Azoarcus sp. KH32C: one gene and its partner. The protein of the gene in region 2 interacts with the protein of the main gene of each other region in a pairwise test. Links are inferred from orthologs where the notes say so. Each region holds a gene or a part of one and is shown on either strand. Other genes may lie near its edges. The genes, in order: rplL and parC.

Region 1 (10,437 bases), 550 kb from region 2 along the record:
GCTCACCCGGACGCATCATGCGGTAGATCGCAACACGCGCCGCCCACTGGTCGGCAGTATCGTCGATGCGCAGCGTCTGCGAGATGTACGGACCACGATCGAGATCGTTCACGTACAGCGTCGGCAGGTCCTTGACCCCGGCGTCGCGCAGCTTGCCGAGCACGTCTTCGGTGATCTCGTCGTTCGCGCGGGCGATCAGTTCGCCGGTTTCGGGATCGACGACGTTACGGGCCACGACGCGGCCCAGCAGGAAATCGTCGGGGACGACCATCGAGCGGATGCCGGCTTGATCGAGCTCACGGATGTGCTTGACGGTGATGCGCTTGTCGCGCGCCACGATGACCTTGCCGGAGCTGTCGGTGATGTCGAACTTGGCGACGTCCCCGCGCAGGCGATCGGGCACTAGGTCGAAGGTGACCTGATTGCCGGAGAAGTGGAAGGTGTCGACATCGTGGAAGGTTTCGAGGATCTGCTCGGGCGACATACCGATCGCGCGCAACAGGATCGTCGCAGGCATCTTGCGGCGACGGTCGACGCGGAAGAACAGGCAGTCCTTCGGATCGAACTCGAAGTCGAGCCACGAGCCGCGGTAGGGGATGATCCGTGCCGAGAACAGCAGCTTGCCGGACGAGTGGGTCTTGCCACGGTCGTGCTCGAAGAACACGCCGGGCGAACGGTGCAACTGCGAGACGATGACACGCTCGGTCCCGTTGATGACGAACGAGCCGGTGGTCGTCATGAGCGGAATTTCGCCCATGTAAACTTCCTGCTCCTTGACCTCCTTGACGGTTTCCTTCGGCGCGTCGCGATCCAGGATCACGAGGCGCACGCGAGCCCGCAGCGGCGAGGCAAAGGTCAGGCCGCGTTGCTGGCATTCCTTAACGTCGAAGGCCGGCTCGCCGAGCATGTACTGGACGAACTCCAGCCGCGCGTTACCACTGTGGCTGACGATCGGGAAGATCGACGTGAAGGCGGCCTGCAACCCCTGGTTCATCCTCGACAGCGGCGGGGTTTCAGCCTGCAGGAAGGATGCAAAGGATTCGATCTGCGTGGCGAGCAGGAAAGGGACGTTCAGCACTGCCGCGCGCTTGGCGAAGCTCTTGCGGATACGTTTCTTTTCGGTGTAGGAATACGCCATGGAAGCTCCGGGTAGAGGTCGGACGTCAAAGAGACAGAACACAGCGCCCCGTCACTGACGGGCCAGGCGAAGAATACTTAGACGCTTTCTTCGGCACTGGGTTCTGGCTTCTTGGCGTTACAAAGCAAGAAAGGGCCGGCGCTCCGAAGAGCGCCAGCCCCGAGATACAGCGGGGTATTACTTGATCTCGACCTTCGCGCCAGCGTCTTCGAGCTGCTTCTTGATCGCGTCGGCGTCGGCCTTCGGAGCGCCTTCCTTGACGGTCTTCGGCGCGCCGTCGACCAGATCCTTCGCTTCCTTCAGGCCCAGGCCGGTGACGGCACGGACGACCTTGATCACTTCGACCTTCTTCTCGCCGGCGGCCAGCAGGACGACGTCGAATTCGGTCTTCTCTTCAACGACAGCAGCGGCAGCGCCGGCGCCCGGGGCGGCGACAGCCATCGCAGCGGCGGAAACACCGAACTTCTCTTCGAACGCCTTGACCAGGTCGTTCAGTTCCATCACGGTCATCGAGCCAACGGCTTCGAGGATGTCTTCTTTGGTGATAGCCATGTCAAATAACTCCTAATTCAAGAAAACTTTTGCGGTAGAGATCAGGCAGCAGCCTCTTCCTCGCGCTTCTTGGCGAGGGCGGCCAGCGTGCATGCGAAGCCGGACACCGGCGCCTGCATGACACCCAGCAGCTTGGCGAGCAGCTCTTCGCGGCTCGGAATCGACGCGAGCGCTTGCACGGATGCCTTGTCGAGCGTTTTGCCCGCGTAGGAACCGGCCCTCAGCACCAGCTTGTCGTTGCCCTTGGCGAAGTCGTTGAGCACCTTGGCGGCGGCAACGGGATCTTCAGAGATACCGTAGATCAGCGGTCCGGTCAGCTGCGCGCCGAGATCGGCGAACGGCGTACCTTCGATCGCACGACGCACCAGGGTGTTCTTCAGCACACGCAGGTAAACGCCAGATTCGCGGGCCTTGGCACGCAGCACGGTGAGATCGCCCACCGCAATGCCGCGATACTCGGCCACCGCGATGGTCTGAGCGTTGGCCACCTGTGCCGACACCTCTGCCACTACGGCTTTCTTGTCATCGAGATTGAGACCCACGGGTCTTTCCTCCTTTCAAGTCCACACGCGAACCGCAACGGGCGGTTCGCACCCACGGCGACCTGGATCAGGAGCGCGGCCGACGAATCGGCCAAATCCTGTTCTGGGCACACCGTCTGCGCAGGCCATCTGAATGCTTAAGCGGCCGCCGGAGCGGCCACACCTGCGGTCTTTGACGATCCGCCCCCGAAGGGACGGCCCAAAGTTCTGTTTCAGCCTATCAGGCGGCGTTGATGCTCGACGGCTCGATACGAACGCCCGCACCCATGGTGCTGGAGACCGCGACGCGGCGCAGATACACGCCCTTCGACGCGGCGGGCTTCGCCTTAACGAGCGCCTCGATCAGGGCACCGACGTTTTGCTGCAGCGATTCGACGCTGAACGACGCACGGCCGACGGTGGCGTGCACGATGCCGCCCTTGTCGGTACGGTACTGGACCTGACCGGCCTTGGCGTTCTTGACCGCAGTGGTGACGTCCATCGTGACGGTACCGACCTTCGGGTTCGGCATCAGGCCGCGCGGGCCGAGGATCTGGCCCAGCTGACCGACGACGCGCATGGCGTCCGGGGTCGCGATACACAGGTCGAAATCGATGTTGCCGGCCTTAACCTGCTCGGCGAGGTCGTCGAAACCAACGACATCGGCGCCTGCGGCGCGAGCGGCTTCAGCCTTGTCACCCTGGGCGAACACGGCAACGCGGACGGTCTTGCCGGTACCGGCAGGCAGAACGACCGAGCCACGAACCAGCTGGTCGGATTTGCGCGCATCGATGCCGAGATTGATGGCGATGTCGACAGACTCGTCGAACTTGGCGGTCGCGCATTCCTTCACCAGCGCGAGCGCTTCGGAGACGGCGTAAACGCGGTTGCGGTCAACCTTGGCGCGGACGGCCTGAACGCGCTTCGAAAGCTTTGCCATGATTAGAGGCCCTCCACGGTAATGCCCATGCTGCGAGCCGAACCGGCGATGGTGCGGACAGCAGCTTCCATGTTGGCAGCGGTGAGGTCAGGCATCTTGGCCTTGGCGATTTCCTCGACCTGCGCACGGGTGATCGAACCGACCTTGTCCGTGTGCGGTTTGGCCGAACCGGACTTGATGCCGGCCGCCTTCTTGATGAGGACGGTCGCGGGCGGCGTCTTCATGATGAAGGTGAAGCTCTTGTCGGCGAAGGCCGTGATCACCACCGGAATCGGCAGACCGGGCTCCAGGCCCTGGGTCTTGGCGTTGAACGCCTTGCAGAATTCCATGATGTTCAGGCCGCGCTGACCGAGCGCCGGACCGATCGGGGGACTGGGGTTGGCCTTACCAGCTGGCACTTGCAGCTTGATATAGCCGATGATCTTCTTTGCCATCGCGGCTAGCTCCTAATATGAGTACAAGCGCGCCGGCCGTGGCCAACGCTCCTCGCCTTTCCCGCCCGGAGGCGGGCATTTACGGGCCTTGCGGCCCACCTGCATCAGGTCTTTTCGACCTGACTGAAATCCAGCTCGACCGGCGTGGCGCGACCGAAAATGGTCACCATCACGCGCAGCTTGCTCTTGTCGTAATTGACGTCTTCCACGGAGCCGTGGAAATCGGTGAACGGACCTTCCTTGACGCGCACGACTTCGCCCATTTCCCACAGCACCTTCGGGCGCGGCTTGTCCACGCCTTCCTGCATCTGCTGCATGATCTTCTCGACTTCCTTTTCGGAAATCGGAGTGGGCTTGTTCGCGGAACCACCAACGAAGCCGGTGACCTTGGGCGTCGACTTGACCAGGTGCCAGCTCTCGTCGTTCATCTCCATCTCGACGAGCACGTAGCCAGGAAAGAATTTCCGCTCGGTAATGCTTTTCTGGCCGCTCTTCATCTCGATGACTTCTTCGACGGGCACGAGGATCTGCCCGAAGGCATCTTCCATCCCGGCGCGAGCGATGCGCTCCTTGAGGGCGCGTTGAACGGACTTCTCGAAGCCCGAATAGGCATGCACCACGTACCAGCGCTTCGTCATGATCACTTCCACCCCAGAATCAGGTCATACAGGACCCACTCGAGGCTCTTGTCGGTCAGCCACAAAAACACCGCCATCACCACAGCGAAGGCGAACACAATGCCGGTCGTCTGCACGGTTTCCTTGCGCGAAGGCCACACGACCTTCTTTGCCTCGGTCACCGACTCGCGCGCGAATTCGGCGAAGCGACGCCCAGGCTCGGACTGCCAGGCGACCGCTGCACCCGCGGCGACGCCGACGAGCACGGACAGCACGCGCAGCACAAGCACCTGCTCCGAGAGCAGGTAAAAGCCGACCACGCCGGCCGCAACCAGCGCGAGGGCCAGCGCAAACTTCAACTTATCGGCCATCGAGATTGAACACCCGGAAAGGAGTGGCAGGGGCAGAGGGAATCGAACCCCCAACCTTCGGTTTTGGAGACCGACGCTCTGCCAATTGAGCTATACCCCTGCAGCAGAGACTACGAGGCGCCCCGGTTGAGACGAGGCGCCTTCGGATCGATTAATCGCTTCGACGATTACTCGATGATCTTGGCAACGACACCGGCGCCGACAGTACGACCGCCTTCACGGATCGCGAAACGCAGGCCTTCTTCCATGGCGATCGGCGCGAGCAGCTTGACGGTGATCGACACGTTGTCGCCCGGCATGACCATCTCGGTGCCTTCCGGCAGCGAGATCGAACCGGTCACGTCGGTCGTCCGGAAGTAGAACTGCGGACGGTAGTTGTTGAAGAACGGGGTGTGACGGCCGCCCTCTTCCTTCGACAGGACGTACACTTCGCCCGTGAAGTGGGTGTGCGGGGTGATCGAACCCGGCTTCGCGAGCACTTGGCCACGCTCGACGTCTTCACGCTTGGTGCCGCGCAGCAGCACGCCGACGTTGTCGCCCGCCTGACCCTGGTCGAGCAGCTTGCGGAACATTTCGACGCCCGTGCAGATGGTCTTGACGGTCGCCTTGATGCCGACGATTTCGATTTCGTCGCCAACCTTGACGATGCCACGCTCGACACGGCCGGTCACGACGGTGCCACGACCCGAGATCGAGAACACGTCTTCGATCGGCAGCAGGAAGGGCTTGTCGATCGCGCGTTCCGGCGTCGGGATGTAGCTATCCAGCGCTTCGGCGAGCTGCAGGATCGCGCCTTCGCCGAGGTCGCTCTTGTCGCCTTCGAGCGCCTTCAGTGCCGAACCCTTGATGATGGGGATGTCGTCGCCCGGGAAGTCGTACTTCGACAGCAGCTCGCGCACTTCCATCTCGACGAGCTCGAGCAGCTCGGCGTCGTCGACCATGTCGCACTTGTTCATGAACACGATGATGTACGGCACACCGACCTGACGGGCAAGCAGGATGTGCTCGCGGGTCTGCGGCATCGGGCCGTCAGCGGCCGACACGACCAGGATCGCGCCATCCATCTGGGCGGCACCGGTGATCATGTTCTTGACGTAGTCGGCGTGACCCGGGCAATCAACGTGCGCGTAGTGGCGATTGGCCGTCTCGTACTCGACGTGCGCGGTGTTGATGGTGATGCCGCGCGCCTTTTCTTCCGGCGCCGCGTCGATCTGGTCGTAGGCCTTCGCCTCGCCGCCGAACTTCGTCGACAGGATCGTCGTGATCGCTGCCGTCAGCGTCGTCTTGCCATGGTCAACGTGACCGATCGTCCCGACGTTTACGTGCGGTTTCGTCCGCTCAAACTTACCCTTAGCCATGCCGACACCTCATTAAACAGATTCAGAAAACCGGACCGATGACAGATCGACCATCGCGACGATCGCCGCAATATGCAGTGGTGCCCATGACGTGGATTGAACACGTGGCCTCTCCCTTACCAAGGGAGTGCTCTACCACTGAGCTACATGGGCTCCGAAAAACCGATGCGCCGCCATACCTGGAGCGGGTGAAGGGAATCGAACCCTCGTCATAAGCTTGGAAGGCTTCTGCTCTACCATTGAGCTACACCCGCATACAACGCAGACGAAACGCTTTACACCCGCTACCGACTCAAAACTCCGAGCCAGCAGCAAAATCTTTGGTGGAGGGGGAAGGATTCGAACCTTCGAAGGCAGTGCCGTCAGATTTACAGTCTGATCCCTTTGACCGCTCGGGAACCCCTCCAAACGAAGACCAGCACTATAGAGGACTGATTTCGCCGTGTCAAACCTTTTGTGCAATTTCTTTTCCGAACGACCGACGACCCGGTCTTCCGAATCGCTGTCGCCGCGGTGCACGATGGCCTTAGCCGTCCGCGGGGCGCAATAATGCCCGACTTGGTTCTTTCCGTCCAACCGGAGCCGAATTGATGACCCCCATGCACGACGGGCAACGCGTCCCTCTTCCCGATGCTTTCCTGGCTTTCATGCGCGAGCGCTTCGGCAAGCGTTTTTCGACGGCCGACGCGGTGCGCGCGCACCATGGGCACGACGAATCGCATTTCGCGGATGCGTTACCCGATGGCGTGGTCTGGCCGCATTCGACCGACGAGGTCGTCGAGATCATGAAGGCTTGTGGCACCCATGGCGTGCCGGTGATCGCGTTCGGCGTGGGCAGCTCGCTCGAGGGGCACGTGCTCGCGACGCGCGGCGGGATCAGCGTTGATTTTTCGGAAATGAACCGCGTGCTGCGCATCAACGCGGAGGACATGGACGTCGTCGTCCAGCCCGGGATCACGCGCAAGCAGCTCAATGCCGCGCTACATGGCACCGGGCTCTTCTTTCCGGTCGATCCGGGCGCGGATGCGAGCATCGGAGGGATGGCGGCGACGCGGGCTTCGGGGACGAATGCCGTGCGCTACGGGACGATGCGCGAGAACGTGATGGGGCTGGAGGCGGTGCTCGCGAACGGGTCGGTGATCCGGACCGGGAGCCGCGCGCGGAAGTCGTCGGCGGGCTATGACCTGACGCGCCTGCTGGTAGGGTCGGAAGGCACGCTGGGATTGATCACGGAGCTGACGGTACGGCTGCATCCGCTGCCGGAGGCGGTGTCGGCGGCGGTGTGTGCGTTCCCGGACCTGGACAGCGCGGTGCAGACCGTGATTCAGACGATCCAGCTGGGGATTCCGGTCGCTCGCATCGAGTTGCTCGACGAGCTGACGGTGAAGGCGGTGAACCGCTTCAGCAAGACGACGCTGCGCGAGTCGCCGATGCTGTTCTTCGAGTTCCACGGGTCGCCGGCCGGGGTCGAGGAACAGGCGCGCACCGTGCAGGAGCTGGCTGGCGAGCTCGGCGGAGCGAACTTCGAGTGGGCGACACATCCCGAGGACCGTTCGCGGCTTTGGGCCGCGCGGCACGACGTGTATTTCGCGAGCCTGAACCTGCGTGCGGGGAGCCGCGGCATCACGACCGACGTGTGCGTACCGATTTCGCGGCTTGCCGACTGCATCGCAGGGACGCGCGAGGATATTGCCGAGAGCGGTCTGATCGCGCCGATCGTCGGGCACGTGGGCGACGGGAACTTCCATACGCTGATCCTCGTGGATCCCGACAATCCGGCCGAGATCGAGCAGGCGGAAGCGCTGAATCGCAGGATCGTCGCACGCGCGCTGGAGATGGGGGGAACCTGCACCGGCGAGCACGGGGTGGGATTCGGGAAGCAGGAGTTTCTCGTCGCGGAGCATGGCCGCGAGGCCGTAGAGGCGATGCGGGCGATCAAGCTCGCGCTCGATCCGGACAACCTGCTGAATCCGGGGAAGGTGGTTCCACCACTGTAGGTGCACGGCAATCGGGCCGCGCAACGGTCCGGGCATTGATACGGGCGCCTGCACGGGCTAGGCTGATTGGAGCCTCAGTCGCTGGCGTGCAGTCCCTTCCGCTGCAAGGAGACCCGTATGGCCGAAGTCGATCCCCTGCCCGGCGCCACCGGGCGCCCGGTGAGTCTCGAGGACAAGTACACGCTCGCATCCGGACGCGTGTTCCTCACCGGCTATCAGGCGCTGGTGCGCCTGCTGATGATCCAGAAGGAACGCGATGCAGCAGCGGGACTAAACACGGCGGGCTTCGTGTCGGGTTACCGCGGTTCGCCGCTCGGCGGGCTCGACCAGACGCTGTGGAAGGCGAAGAAGCATCTGGCGGAACACGACATCGTGTTCCAGCCGGGGGTGAACGAGGATCTGGCGGCGACCGCCGTATGGGGCTCGCAGCAGGTCAATCTGTCGCCGCAGGCGAAGTACGATGGCGTATTCGCGATGTGGTACGGCAAGGGGCCGGGTGTCGATCGGACCGGCGACGTGTTCCGTCATGGCAATGCGGCCGGCACCTCGCGCCACGGCGGCGTGCTGGTGATCGCGGGCGACGATCATGCCGCAAAGTCCTCGACGCTGCCGCATCAGACGGATCATTTCTTCAAGGCGATGATGATGCCGGTGCTGGCACCGGCAGGCGTGCAGGAGTACATCGACTTCGGCGTGCACGGCTACGCGCTGTCGCGCTACTCGGGCTGCTGGGTGGCGTTCAAGGCAGTCGCGGACACCGTGGAGACGTCGGCATCGGTCGACATCGATCCGCAGCGCATCGAAGTGGTGATCCCGGCGGATTTTGCGCTGCCGCCGGACGGGCTCAACCTCCGCTGGCCGGATCCGCCGCTGGTGCAGGAAGAGCGCCTGCTGCACTACAAGTTGTATGCGGCCCTCGCCTACTGCCGCGCCAACCGGCTCAACCGCATCGTGATCGATGCGCCGGCACCACGGCTGGGGATCATCACCTGCGGCAAGTCCTATCTCGATGTGCGACAGGCCTTCGACGATCTTGGCATCGACGAGAGCCTTGCCGCGAACCTCGGCATCCGGCTCTACAAGGTGGGCATGGTGTGGCCGCTTGAAGCAGAGGGGGTGCGGCAATTTGCTGCGGGGCTGGACGAGATCCTGGTGATCGAGGAAAAGCGTCAGCTCATCGAATACCAACTGAAGGAGGAGCTGTACAACTGGCGCGAGGACGTGCGCCCGCGGGTGATCGGCAAATTCGACGAGAAAGGCGAATGGGCGATGATCCCGAAGGACGGCGGGATCCTCGATCACGGCGAATGGCTGTTGCCGGCGGCGGGCGAACTGACGCCGGCGATGATCGCGCGGGCGATCGCGTCGCGCATTCAGCGCTTTTTCTCGTCGCCGCAGATTGAAGCGCGGCTGGCTTTCCTCGAAGCGAAGGAGAAGGCGCTCGCGGAGCGCTACTTCGCGATCGACCGCGTGCCGACCTTCTGCTCGGGCTGTCCGCACAACACCTCGACACACGTGCCGGAAGGCAGTCGTGCACTGGCCGGCATCGGTTGCCATTACATGGTGACGTGGATGCCGGAGCGGCGCACGGGCACCTTCTCGCAGATGGGCGGCGAAGGGGTGCCGTGGGTCGGGCAGGCGCCCTTCACGAACGAAAAGCACGTCTTCGCGAACCTCGGGGACGGGACCTACTTCCATTCTGGCCTGCTGGCGATCCGCCAGTCGATCGCGGCGGGCGTGAATATCACCTACAAGATCCTCTACAACGATGCGGTCGCAATGACCGGCGGGCAGCCGGTGGATGGCGCGCTGACAGTGCCGAAGATCGTGCATCAGCTCCTCGCCGAGGGCGTCGGCAATATCGTCGTCGTCACCGACGGCACGTCGCGTGCATACAGCCCCGCCGACATCCCGCACGTGCCGATCCGGCATCGCGACGAGCTCGATGCGATCCAGCGCGATCTGCGCGCCTCGCCGGGGGTGACAGCGCTGATCTATGACCAGACCTGTGCGGCGGAGAAGCGGCGGAGGAGGAAACGCGGGACCTTCCCCGATCCAGCTCGACGGGTGTTCATCAACGAGGCGGTATGCGAGGGCTGCGGCGACTGCGGGGCCGAGTCGAACTGCATGTCGATCGTGCCCGTGGAGACGGAGTTCGGAAGGAAGCGCCGGATCGACCAGTCCTCGTGCAACAAGGATTATTCGTGCCTGAAGGGCTTCTGCCCGAGTTTCATCACGATCGAAGGCGGACAACTGCGCAAGGTGGGCGCGCGCGCGATCGACGATGCCTTCCCCGATCTGCCGATGCCGGAGCTGCCGTCGACGCAGACCCCGTTCGGCATCCTCGTGACCGGGGTCGGCGGCACGGGGGTGGTGACGATCGGGGCGCTGATCGGGATGGCGGCGCACATCGACGGCAAGGGTGTGACGGTGCTGGACATGACGGGTCTCGCGCAAAAAGGTGGCTCGGTGTTCAGCCACATCCGCGTCGCCGACCGGCCCGAAGACT
Region 2 (10,489 bases):
GTGTGGGATCGGCCAACCTCATCTTCCTGCCGATGTCGAAGAAGCTCATGGCCCACATCGCCACTGCCGTGTCGCAGCGCGAGATGCTCGTCGACGGTCTCGTCGGCATCGCCAACGGCGATAATCCGCGCATCATCGAAAGCCGGATGCAGGGCTACGTGGCCTGATCGGGCAGGAGGCTCGCCATGCGACGCAATCGCCGGCACCGCCAGAGCGACGAAATCAACCACGAAAACCACGACCGCTGGCTCGTGTCCTATGCGGACTTCATCACGCTGCTGTTCGCGTTTTTCGTCGTGATGTATGCTCTGTCCTCGGTGAACGAGGGCAAGTATCGGGTGTTGTCGGATTCGTTGATCAGCGCGTTCCGTAATGTGACCGTCAACGAACCGGGCGATCCGGTGATCGCGACGCCGCCGAACGTCACGCCGACCCGTCCGATAACGCCGGCCAAGCCCAGCAACGAAGAGATCGAGGTGCGCCGCCAGACCGAGGTGAAGCGCATGACGACGATGGCCGAGGATATCCGCAAGGTGCTCGAGCCGCTCACGCGTGGCGGGCAGGTCCACGTGACCGAGGGGGCGCGCGGAATCACGGTCGAGATCAACGCCAGCGTCCTCTTCCAGCCGGGCGATGCAACCCTCGCGCCGTCAGCGGTGACGGTGCTGCGTGCGGTGGCGCAGGTACTCGCGCGGGCGGAGTTTCCGATCACCGTCGAGGGGCACACCGACAATATCCCGATCAGCAACACGCGCTTTGCGTCGAACTGGGAGCTGTCGGCCGTGCGGGCGTCGTCGGTGGTGCGGCTTTTCATCGAGTCCGGCGTGATTGGCACGCGGCTCACGGCCGCGGGCTATGCCGATCAACGCCCGGTGACTGACAACACCAACGAGGAGGGGCGGGCGCGCAACCGGCGCGTCGGCATCCTGATCGAATCGATGACGGGCGAGCGTCCGCCGCGGGCGCCCGGTCAGATCCGGGAGGGCGATCCGATCCGCTCGATCCTGCCCGGAGAGGCGCCGCCGCCGGCGTCTTCAGCCGGCGGTAACGAGGCCCCCAGATAGCGCCGTTCAGGACAGCGACGAGGGCTTGAGCTTGATCGCCAGCGCCATGCCTTTGCGGGCGCGGCGGTGGACGAGGCCGGCAAGCTGCGCCGGCTTCAGTTCGACGGTAGCGGGCTTGCTGCCGCGGCCGATGCCTTCGACCTTCAGCACCGCGTCGTCCGCCGGCACGGCGACCGCGACGAGCGCCTCATCGTCGTCGAGCGTCATTACGATGACGCCGCGCCCGCCCGCCTGAACCTTCATCTCGCTGCGCATGAAGACGAGGATGCGGCCGTTCTCGGACACGGCGGCGATCTTGTCGCCGATCACCCGCGCTGGCACGAGCACCTTTTCGCCCTTTTCGAGCGTCATGAAGGCCTTGCCCGCACGCTGGCGGCTCGTCGCGTCGCCGAGCGTGCAAATGAAACCGTAGCCGCCCGAGTTCGCGAACATCCAGGTCGATTCGGGCTCGGCGGTAAGCACCTGCGCGAGCTTGCCGCCGTCCTGGAAGTCGACCAGCGTCGCGATCGGCGCGCCGTCGCCGCGGCCGCCGGGCAGGTCCGACACGCGCACGGTGTAGGCGCGGCCGTTGGTGTCGATGACGACGAGCGGCCAGGTCGTGCGCGTCTCGATCACGACGAAGGCGAAGTCGCCCGCCTTGTAGCTGATTGCGGCGGCGTCGATGCCGTGGCCCTGGCGCGAACGCACCCAGCCGTTCTTCGACACGATCACGGTGACCGGTTCGTCGGCGACAGCGAGTTCGGCGGGCGCCGCGGCGGCGACCGTCTCGATCACGGTGCGGCGGTCGTCGCCGTACTTCTTCGCGTCGTCGGTGATTTCCTTCAGGATCAGGCGCGTCATCGCGGCGCGGCTGTCGAGGATGTGCTGCAGGCCGTCGCGCTCTTCCTTGAGCTCGTTGAGTTCCTTCTCGATCTTGAAACCTTCGAGGCGTGCGAGCTGGCGCAGGCGGATCTCGAGGATGTCCTCGGCCTGGATGTCGGTGAGGCCGAAGGCGGCGATCAGCGCGGGCTTCGGTTCGTCGGACTCGCGGATCACGCGGATCACTTCCTCGATGTGCAGGAAGGCGATCATGCGGCCTTCGAGGATGTGGAGGCGGCGATCGACTTCGTCGAGGCGGTGGCGCGTGCGGCGGTCGACGGTGACGTAGCGGAAGTCGATCCACTCGCGCAGGATCTGCACGAGGTTCTTCTGCTGCGGACGGCCGTCGCGGCCGATCATCGTCATGTTGAGCGAGACCGAGGTTTCGAGGCTGGTATGCGCGAGCAGCACCGCCATGAATTCGTCGCGGCTCTGGCGCGAGGAGCGCGGCTCCAGCACGATACGCACCGGCGCCTTGTCGCTCGATTCGTCGCGCACGGTCTCGACGACGCCCAGTACGAGCTGCTTGAGGTTCTTCTGTTCCTGGCTGACTTCCTTCTTGCCGGCGCGCGGCTGCGGGTTGGTCAGGGTTTCGATCTCGGCAAGCACGCCCGCGGCGGACACGCCATGCGGCAGCTCATCGACGATCACGCGCCATTGGCCGCGGGCGAGTTCCTCGACGTGCCAGCGCGCGCGCATCCTGAGGCTGCCACGACCGCCCGTGTAGGCGTCGCGGATTGCTTCGGGCGAGGAGATCAGCTGGCCGCCGCCGGGGAAATCGGGGCCCGGCAGGAGCGGCAGGATGTCGTCGAGGCCGGCGTCCGGGTTGCGGATCAGGTGGCAGGCGGCATCGGCCACTTCGCGCAGGTTGTGCGGCGGGATTTCGGTCGCCATGCCGACCGCGATGCCCGATGCGCCGTTGAGAAGCACGAACGGCAGGCGCGCGGGCAGCAGCTGCGGCTCTTCGAAGGCGCCGTCGTAGTTCGGCACGAAGTCGACGGTGCCGCGGTCGATCTCGGCGAGCAGCAGTTCCGCGATCGGGGTCAGGCGGCATTCGGTGTAACGCATCGCCGCCGCGGAGTCGCCGTCGCGCGAGCCGAAGTTGCCCTGGCCATCGACGAGCGGGTAGCGCAGCGAGAAGTCCTGCGCGACGCGGACCATCGCGTCATAGACGCTGGAGTCGCCGTGCGGGTGGTACTTGCCGATGACGTCGCCGACGACGCGCGCGGATTTCACGTGCTTCGACGTCGACGACAGGCGCATCTCGTTCATCGCGAAGAGGATGCGCCGCTGCACCGGCTTCATGCCGTCCTCGACCTGCGGCAGCGCGCGCGACTTCACGACGCTCATCGCGTACGCGAGGTAGGCGCGCTCGGCATAGCGGTCGAGCGCGAGGGTGCCGTCGTCGGGCGGAGGCGCGTCGTGGCCATCGCCCGCAGCGGGCGGGGCGGGAGGCGCCGGCGGCGCAGAGTTGAAGAGGTCCAGCGTGTCTGTGGTCATGGAGCGGTGCATCGAAAAGCTTGGATGGGTGGCATGGTGCGCGCCGGGAGCGTCCGCGCCGGATCGGCGACCGGTTGGCGGACTGGTTCGGCCCGCAGGCGTCATTGCCCGGGCCGCGATAGTTTATCCGCAGCGAATTGCGCCGGCGCCCTGATCGGCTTACAGTTTTTGTAACTGCCCGCCGACGGAAGCGCGCATTCTGGCAGCGTTTCGGCCGGAAGTTCAAGAATGTCGAGGGATGCACCCGAGCGTTGCATTCGATCGGCCTGGTATTGATCCATTCCGCAGGCAGCCTTTTCCGCAACCTCACCGACCCTTGCAATGAACCTGCGTTTCGTCGAAGCCTTCCTGTGGGTCGCTCGCCTGAAGAGCGTGACCCGCGCCGCGGACAAGCTGTGCCTCACGCAATCCGCGGTGTCGAGCCGCATCGCGAGCCTCGAGGAGGAGCTCGGCGTGCCGCTGATCGACCGCCGCGAGCGCCACTTCCGGCTGACGAATTCGGGTAACCGCTTCCTCGTCTTCGCCGAGCGCCTGCTCGACATCCAGCGCGAGATGAAGGACGAACTCGGCGCGCCCGAGCCGCAGGCGATGACGCTGCGCATCGGTGGCATCGAGTCCGTGCTGCATACTTGGCTGATCCCGCTCGTCGAGCACCTGCGTCGCACTCAGCCGCATATCGAGTTCGAGCTGACCGTCGAAATGAGCCCGGTGATCGTCGAGCATCTGCGCCGTGGCAGCCTCGATCTGGCGTTCGCGGCGATGCCCGCGGCGGGCGAGGGCATCCGCGTCGAGGAGATGCCGTCGCTGGAGATGGTGTTCGTCGGCCGTCGTGCCGACGCGGAGCGTGCGGAGCGCTGGACGCTGACTGAAATCCTCGACCGCGACGTGCTGACCTTCCAGCGCGGCTCGCAGCCGCATGTCGCACTGGTCGAGTTGATCCGTCGAGCCGGACTCGAAAGCGGGCGCATCCACACGATCTCGTCGATCTCGGCGCTCGTGCGGATGGTCGAAGGCGGCTTCGGTTTCGCGACGCTGCCAAGAGCAACTGTGCCGAGTCTCGCGCGGGGCGCCGATCTCGCGGTGCTCGACACGGAGGCGCGGCTGGCGTCTCTGCCGATCCACGCATCCTATTGGGCCTATCCCGGCGCGCCGCAACTGGAAGCCGCGGTGCAGGAGGCGATCGCCTTCGTACGGCGCTTCCCCGTCGACGGCGTCGTCGCGTCGGAAGCCGCTGCCGAGCCCGCGAAAAAGCGCGCATCCCATCGAAAAAATCGATGATGTCACAACGAAATTTTGCGTTTGTCTAGCTTCCGGGCGCCGCCGATACTTTTGTTACGACGCGATGACAGCGTCGGGCAAAGGATAAGGAGGGGATTCGGTGGAAAGGAATCGAGACGGCGCGCTTGCGTCGGCTGAGCAACTGACGAGTGGCGTTCTAGCGCGCCAAGCGATCCGGGCCGGGCAGTGGTCCTCCCATACCAGCGGGCTCGCGCCGGGCCATGTACAAGGCAATGTCGTGATCCTGCAGGCGCAGGATGCCGACGACTTCCTGCGCTTCTGCCAGCGCAATCCCAAACCCTGTCCGCTGCTGGCGGTGTCCGAGCCCGGCGCGCCGCTGCTGCCGACACTCGGCGCCGATGTCGACATCCGCTTCGACGTGCCGCGTTACCGCGTCTGGCGCAAGGGCGAACTGGTTGCCGAGCCGACCGCGATCGACGAATTGTGGCAGCCGGACTTCGTGACTTTCGTCATCGGCTGCTCGTTCTCGTTCGAGCAGGCGCTGCTTGATGCCGGCATCCCGCTGCGCCACGTCGCGCAGGGGCGCAACGTGGCGATGTACCGCACGAACATCCCGACGAACCCGGCCGGCAAGTTCCACGGTCCGCTGGTCGTGTCGATGCGGCCGATGACGGCGGCGAACGCGATCCGCGCGATCCAGGTCACGTCGCGCCTGCCGAACGTGCATGGCGCGCCGGTGCATTTCGGCGATCCGGCCGAGATCGGCATCGCGGACCTCGCGAAGCCCGACTTCGGCGATCCGGTGGAGATCCTGCCGGGCGAAGTCCCCGTCTATTGGGCCTGTGGCGTGACGCCGCAAGCCGCGGTGATGGAAGCGAAGCCCGAGCTGTGCATCACGCACGCCCCGGGCGCGATGTTGATCACCGATCTCTTGAATCACCAACTCGCTTTTTCCTGAACAGAGCCTGTTTTCGTCGCACCCCGGCACAGACCGGGGGCGGCGTGTGTCGAACCACCGCAAAGGAGATCCACCGTGTGGATTAGTGAGACGAGCAAGAACGAACGCAAGACCCTGATCGCCGCTTTCGCCGGCTACGGCGTCGATGCCTTCGATTACATGATTTACACCTTCTTGATCCCGACGCTGATGGCGGCGTGGTCGATGAGCAAGGTCGAGGCCGGCTACATCGCGACCGGCGCGCTGATCACCTCGGCGATCGGCGGCTGGGCGGCCGGCATCCTCGCCGACAAGTACGGCCGCGTGCGCGTGCTGCAATGGACGGTGATGTGGTTCACCGCTTTCACCTTCCTCTCCGGTTTCACGGATTCCTTCGGGCAGCTCTTCTTCACGCGGGCGATGCAGGGTTTCGGCTTCGGTGGCGAATGGTCGGTTGGCGCGGTGCTGATCGCCGAAATGATCGAGGCGAAGAACCGTGGCAAGGCGGTCGGTCTCGTGCAGAGCAGCTGGGCGGTCGGCTGGGGCGTTGCCGCGATCGCGTTCTGGGCGGTCTATGCGATGTTGCCGGCCGAGCAGGCGTGGCGCGTGCTGTTCTGGCTGGGCATCCTGCCGGCGATCCTGATCTTCTACATCCGCCGCAACATTCATGACCCGGAAGTCTTCCACGTTGCCCGCGCGAAGGTGAAGGCCGAAGGCGGCGGCAACTTCCTCGAGATCTTCTCGCCGCGCCTGCTGCCGACGACGATCTTCGCGAGCCTGCTGTCGACCGGCATGATGGGTGCCTACTACGCGGTCACGACCTGGCTGCCGACCTTCCTGAAAGTCGAGCGCAAGCTTTCGGTGCTGGGCACGAGCGGCTACCTCCTGGTGCTGATCCTCGGTTCCTTCATCGGCTACCTGACGAGCGCCTGGCTGTCGGACCAGCTCGGTCGCCGCCGCTGCTTCATGCTGTTCGCGACCTGCGCCGGCACATTGGTCTACGCCTACACGCACATCCCGATCACCGACCAGATGATGCTCTTCCTCGGTTTTCCGCTCGGCTTCTTCCTGTCCGGCATCTTCTCGGGGATGGGGGCTTTCCTCGCCGAACTGTTCCCGAACGAGTTGCGCGGCTCGGGGCAGGGCTTCTGCTACAACTTCGGCCGTGCGGTGGGGGCGACCTTCCCGGCGCTGGTCGGTTATCTGAGCACCAGCATGCCGCTCGGCGAAGTGATCGGCATGCTCGCGGCGGGTGGCTACCTGCTCGTGATCGTCGCCTGCCTGCCGCTGCCCGAGACGCAGGGCCGCGACCTCGCGCTGCAGAACTGACGAGACCGTCCCTTCGGTCGTAATGGGCTCTCGCGCCGCCGCTGGCGGCGCGTGCGGGAGCCCATCCGAAAGCCAGCCTCTGGGCATCAGCCCCCTCCGAGCGGAATAATCCGGCCATGAGCACTGACATTTCATTTCCGCCGCCGCGCCTCCTGAGCGTCGGCGACGCCGCCTGGACCGTCGAGTTCGGCGACAGCATCGATCCGGCGATCCACGGCCGTGTGCTCGGCTTCTCGAGCCTCCTCGATACGCTGTCGAGCGACGGCCGCCTCGAAGGCGTCGTCGAATGGGTGCCGACCTTCCGTTCGGTGACCGTCCATTTCGACCCGCTGCGCACCGACGCGATGGCGCTGCACGATCTCCTCGCCGAACTCGCCGGCAAGAGCGGCAGCCTGTCGGCGGCCGGTTGCCGCTGGCACATCCCGGTGTGCTTCGAGGCTGCCTGCGCGCCGGACCTCGACGAGGTCGCCGCGGCGAAAGGCATGCCGCGCGACGAGGTCGTCCGACTGATGACCGAGACGGTCTTCACGGTCTACATGCTCGGTTTCCTGCCCGGCTTCCCCTACCTCGGCGGTCTGCCGGCGGCGCTCGACATGCCGCGGCTCGCGACGCCGCGCAAGGTCGTGCCGTCGCGCTCGATCGCGATCGCCGGCCGCATGTGCGCCGCCTACCCGTGGGAAAGCCCGGGCGGATGGCGCTTGCTGGGGCGCACCCCGGTGCGGCTTTTCGATCCCGCGAATGCGCGCCGTCCGGCCTTGCTCGCCCCCGGCGACGAGGTGGTGTGGGAGGCGATCGACGCGGCGACCTACGATGTGCTCGACAAGGAATGTGCGGCGGGCCGCTTCGATCTGTCCTCGCTGCTGAAGGAAGGAGAGGCGGCATGAGCGGCGTCGTCGAAGTGGTCGATAGCGGTCTCGCCGTTAGCATCCAGGACCGCGGCCGCACGGGCTATCGCAACATCGGTGTGCCGGTGTCGGGCGCGCTCGATCCGGTGCTGATGGCGGCAGCCAATGCGCTGGTCGGCAATCCGGCGGAGGCGGCGGTGCTCGAAGTCGGCTTGAGCGGACCGTCGCTGAAGGCGTTGTCCGGCACGGTGCGCGTCGGGCTCGCTGGCGAGATGGGGGCGCAGCTTGTGAATACGCGTGGCCAGGTGCTGAAGGTCGCGCCGTGGCAGACGGCGACGCTGTTCCCCGGCGACATCCTGCGCATCGGCGGCGTGTCGCACGGCGTCGGCTATGTCGCGCTCACCGGCGGCGTGCAGGTGCCCGCGCAGCTCGGCAGCCGGTCGACCTATCTGCGCGCGGCGATCGGTGGGGTGCAGGGCAGGGCACCGAAGGTCGGCGACCGCCTGCAGTGCGAAGCGGTGCGCGGCGATCCCTGGCTCGAATCCCGCGGCCGCGCGCCCTGGCACCACGAGACCGGGCCGATCCGCGTGATCCTCGGCCCGCAGGAGGATCACTTCACGCCGCAGGCGGTGGCGAGCTTCCTGACCCGGCCTTACAGCGTCACGCGCGACATGGACCGCATGGGGCTGCGTCTCGACGGCGAAAAACTCGCGCACAATGAAAAGGGCGCCGAGATCGTCTCGGACGGCGTCGCGCCAGGCACGATCCAGGTCCCGGCGAACGGTCAGCCGATCGTGCTGATGGCCGATTGTCAGACCTCGGGCGGGTATCCCAAGATCGCGACCGTGATCCGTGCCGACCTGCCGCGCCTCGCGCACCTGCGGCCGGGCGACGAGCTGCGTTTTGTCGCCGTCAGCCACGCCGATGCGGCGAAGGCCCTGCGCGAACAGGTGCAGCGTCTGGCCGACTGGGCCGGCGCGATCCAGACCTTCCGTCCGCCCGGCGTCATCGACGAGGCGGCGTTGTACGGGGCCAACCTGATCTGCGGCGTCGTGCGCGGCGATGAGTGGAGCCTGCACGGCGTCGACCTTTCCCATCCCTTCGGAGCACAGCATGGGTAAGCGCATCAATCTCAACGCCGATCTCGGTGAAAGTTTCGGCGCCTGGCGCATGGGCGACGACGCGGCGATGCTGGAGGTCGTCAATTCGGCTAACGTCGCCTGCGGCTTTCACGCCGGCGACCCGCTGGTGATGCAGCAGACCGTCGCGACCGCGAAGCGCTGCGGCGTGAGCATCGGCGCACATCCAGCCTTCCCGGACCTGCAGGGCTTCGGTCGCCGCTGCATGGACGTGCCGGCCACGGAGCTCGAAGCGATGCTGATCTATCAGATCGGCGCGCTCGCCGGCATCGCCCGCGCCAAAGGGATGGCGGTGACGCACGTCAAGCCGCACGGCGCATTGAACAACATGGCCTGCGCGGATGCGAAGCTCGCGGCAACCGTCGCCCGCGCGATTCATCGCCTCGACCCCGACCTGATCCTGCTCGCACCGGCGCTATCGCAACTTGTCATCGCCGGGCGCGAAGCCGGCCTGACGGTGGTCGAGGAGATCTTCGCCGACCGCGCCTATCTGGACGACGGCAATCTCGTGCCGCGCTCGCAGCCCGGCGCGATGATCCACGGTGCCGAGGCCTGTCTCCGTCACGTGCTCGACATGCTCGAAGCGGGCGCGCTGATCTCGATCAACGGCAAGCGCCTGCCGGTGAGCGCGCAGAGCGTCTGCGTGCATGGCGACGACGCCGAGGCGGTCGCAACCGCGCGGGCCTTGCGCGAAGGGCTGATGCGGGCCGGTTACGAGCTCGTCGCGATTCCCGAACTCGGCTGATCGCGCTCAGGGCAGCGCAAGCACGCGCTCGACGGCGTCGGCGAAGTCGTCGGCTGTGAGGCTGGGCCGTATGTCCGGATGGTGGTCGTCGCCCTCGCGGAACTTGCCGGTGCGTACAAGCACCCCCGGGATGCCGGCATTCTGGGCTGCGCCGACATCGTCATGAAGGTCGTCGCCGATCACGGCGGCATCAGCCGGGACGACGCCAATTTCCGCAAGCGCCATATGGAAGAAGGCCGATGCCGGCTTGCCGACGATCTCGGCCTGCTTGCCGCTGCTGAACTCGAGCCCGACCACGAAAGCGCCCATGTCGAGCGACAGGCCGTCCCGCTCCATAAAGTAGCGATTCTTCGCCATCGCGATGAAGGGTTTCCCGTCCATCAACAGGCGAAATGCAGCGTTGAGACTGGCGTAATCGAGGAAAGGGCCCATGTCGCCCATCACAACCGAGTCCGGATTTTCCGCGCTCGGTCCGAACTCGTCCGCGAGGTCCGGATGGATCAGATACATCGGACGCAGCCCGCGCTGCGCGACGAGCTGCTGCGCGGCATGCGGCGCGGTCTGGAGCTCGTCCGCCTCGATCGTGAAACCCATCTCGCGCAGGCGCGCGACCAGCGTGCGACGCGGCGTCCGCGTCGTGTTGGTCAGAAAGCGCAGCGGCAGCCCGGCGTCGCGCACCCGGGCGAGGGCCGCCACCGCGCCGACGACGGGGTGATCGCCGATGTGCAACACCCCGGCCAGATCGATCAGCAAGGCCTTGGGGCGTCGGGTGAGCGGTGGTCCGGAAGGGGCGGGCATGGCCGGCTCCTGGGCGTGAGTGGCGAATCGCTTCC

Evidence for each region.
Region 1: the proteins of parC (region 2) and rplL interact in binary tests that used the Escherichia coli proteins (3 or more experiments, as listed by UniProt). The link is inferred for Azoarcus sp. KH32C from one-to-one orthologs.

Annotation. Positions count from the first base shown.
Region 1 is NC_020516.1:4,433,957-4,444,393, forward strand. The notes cover bases 1-2,958. They hold rplL (50S ribosomal protein L7/L12), read right to left. Parts: upstream 1,685-2,958; coding sequence 1,316-1,684; downstream 1-1,315. Other genes in these bases: rpoB (DNA-directed RNA polymerase subunit beta), read right to left, coding at 1-1,138; rplJ (50S ribosomal protein L10), read right to left, coding at 1,732-2,232; rplA (50S ribosomal protein L1), read right to left, coding at 2,453-2,958. In the rest of the region: more of rplA, read right to left, coding at 2,959-3,151; rplK (50S ribosomal protein L11), read right to left, coding at 3,154-3,585; transcription termination/antitermination protein NusG, read right to left, coding at 3,690-4,223; preprotein translocase subunit SecE, read right to left, coding at 4,226-4,573; tuf (elongation factor Tu), read right to left, coding at 4,741-5,931; AZKH_RS19920 (FAD-binding oxidoreductase), read left to right, coding at 6,522-7,928; AZKH_RS19925 (indolepyruvate ferredoxin oxidoreductase family protein), read left to right, coding at 8,046-10,437. UniProt on the Escherichia coli protein: The binding site for several of the GTPase factors involved in protein synthesis (IF-2, EF-Tu, EF-G and RF3). Is thus essential for accurate translation.
Region 2 is NC_020516.1:3,881,484-3,891,972, reverse strand. The notes cover bases 747-3,756. They hold parC (DNA topoisomerase IV subunit A), read right to left. Parts: upstream 3,423-3,756; coding sequence 1,071-3,422; downstream 747-1,070. Other genes in these bases: AZKH_RS17355 (LysR family transcriptional regulator), read left to right, coding at 3,744-3,756; motD (flagellar motor protein MotD), read left to right, coding at 747-1,064. Also shown: AZKH_RS17370 (flagellar motor protein), read left to right, coding at 1-167; more of motD, read left to right, coding at 186-746; more of AZKH_RS17355, read left to right, coding at 3,757-4,700; AZKH_RS17350 (putative hydro-lyase), read left to right, coding at 4,801-5,619; AZKH_RS17345 (MFS transporter), read left to right, coding at 5,695-6,927; 5-oxoprolinase subunit PxpB, read left to right, coding at 7,044-7,811; AZKH_RS17335 (biotin-dependent carboxyltransferase family protein), read left to right, coding at 7,808-8,893; AZKH_RS17330 (LamB/YcsF family protein), read left to right, coding at 8,886-9,656; AZKH_RS17325 (TIGR01458 family HAD-type hydrolase), read right to left, coding at 9,663-10,454. UniProt on the Escherichia coli protein: Topoisomerase IV is essential for chromosome segregation; it is the principal protein responsible for decatenating newly replicated chromosomes. It relaxes supercoiled DNA.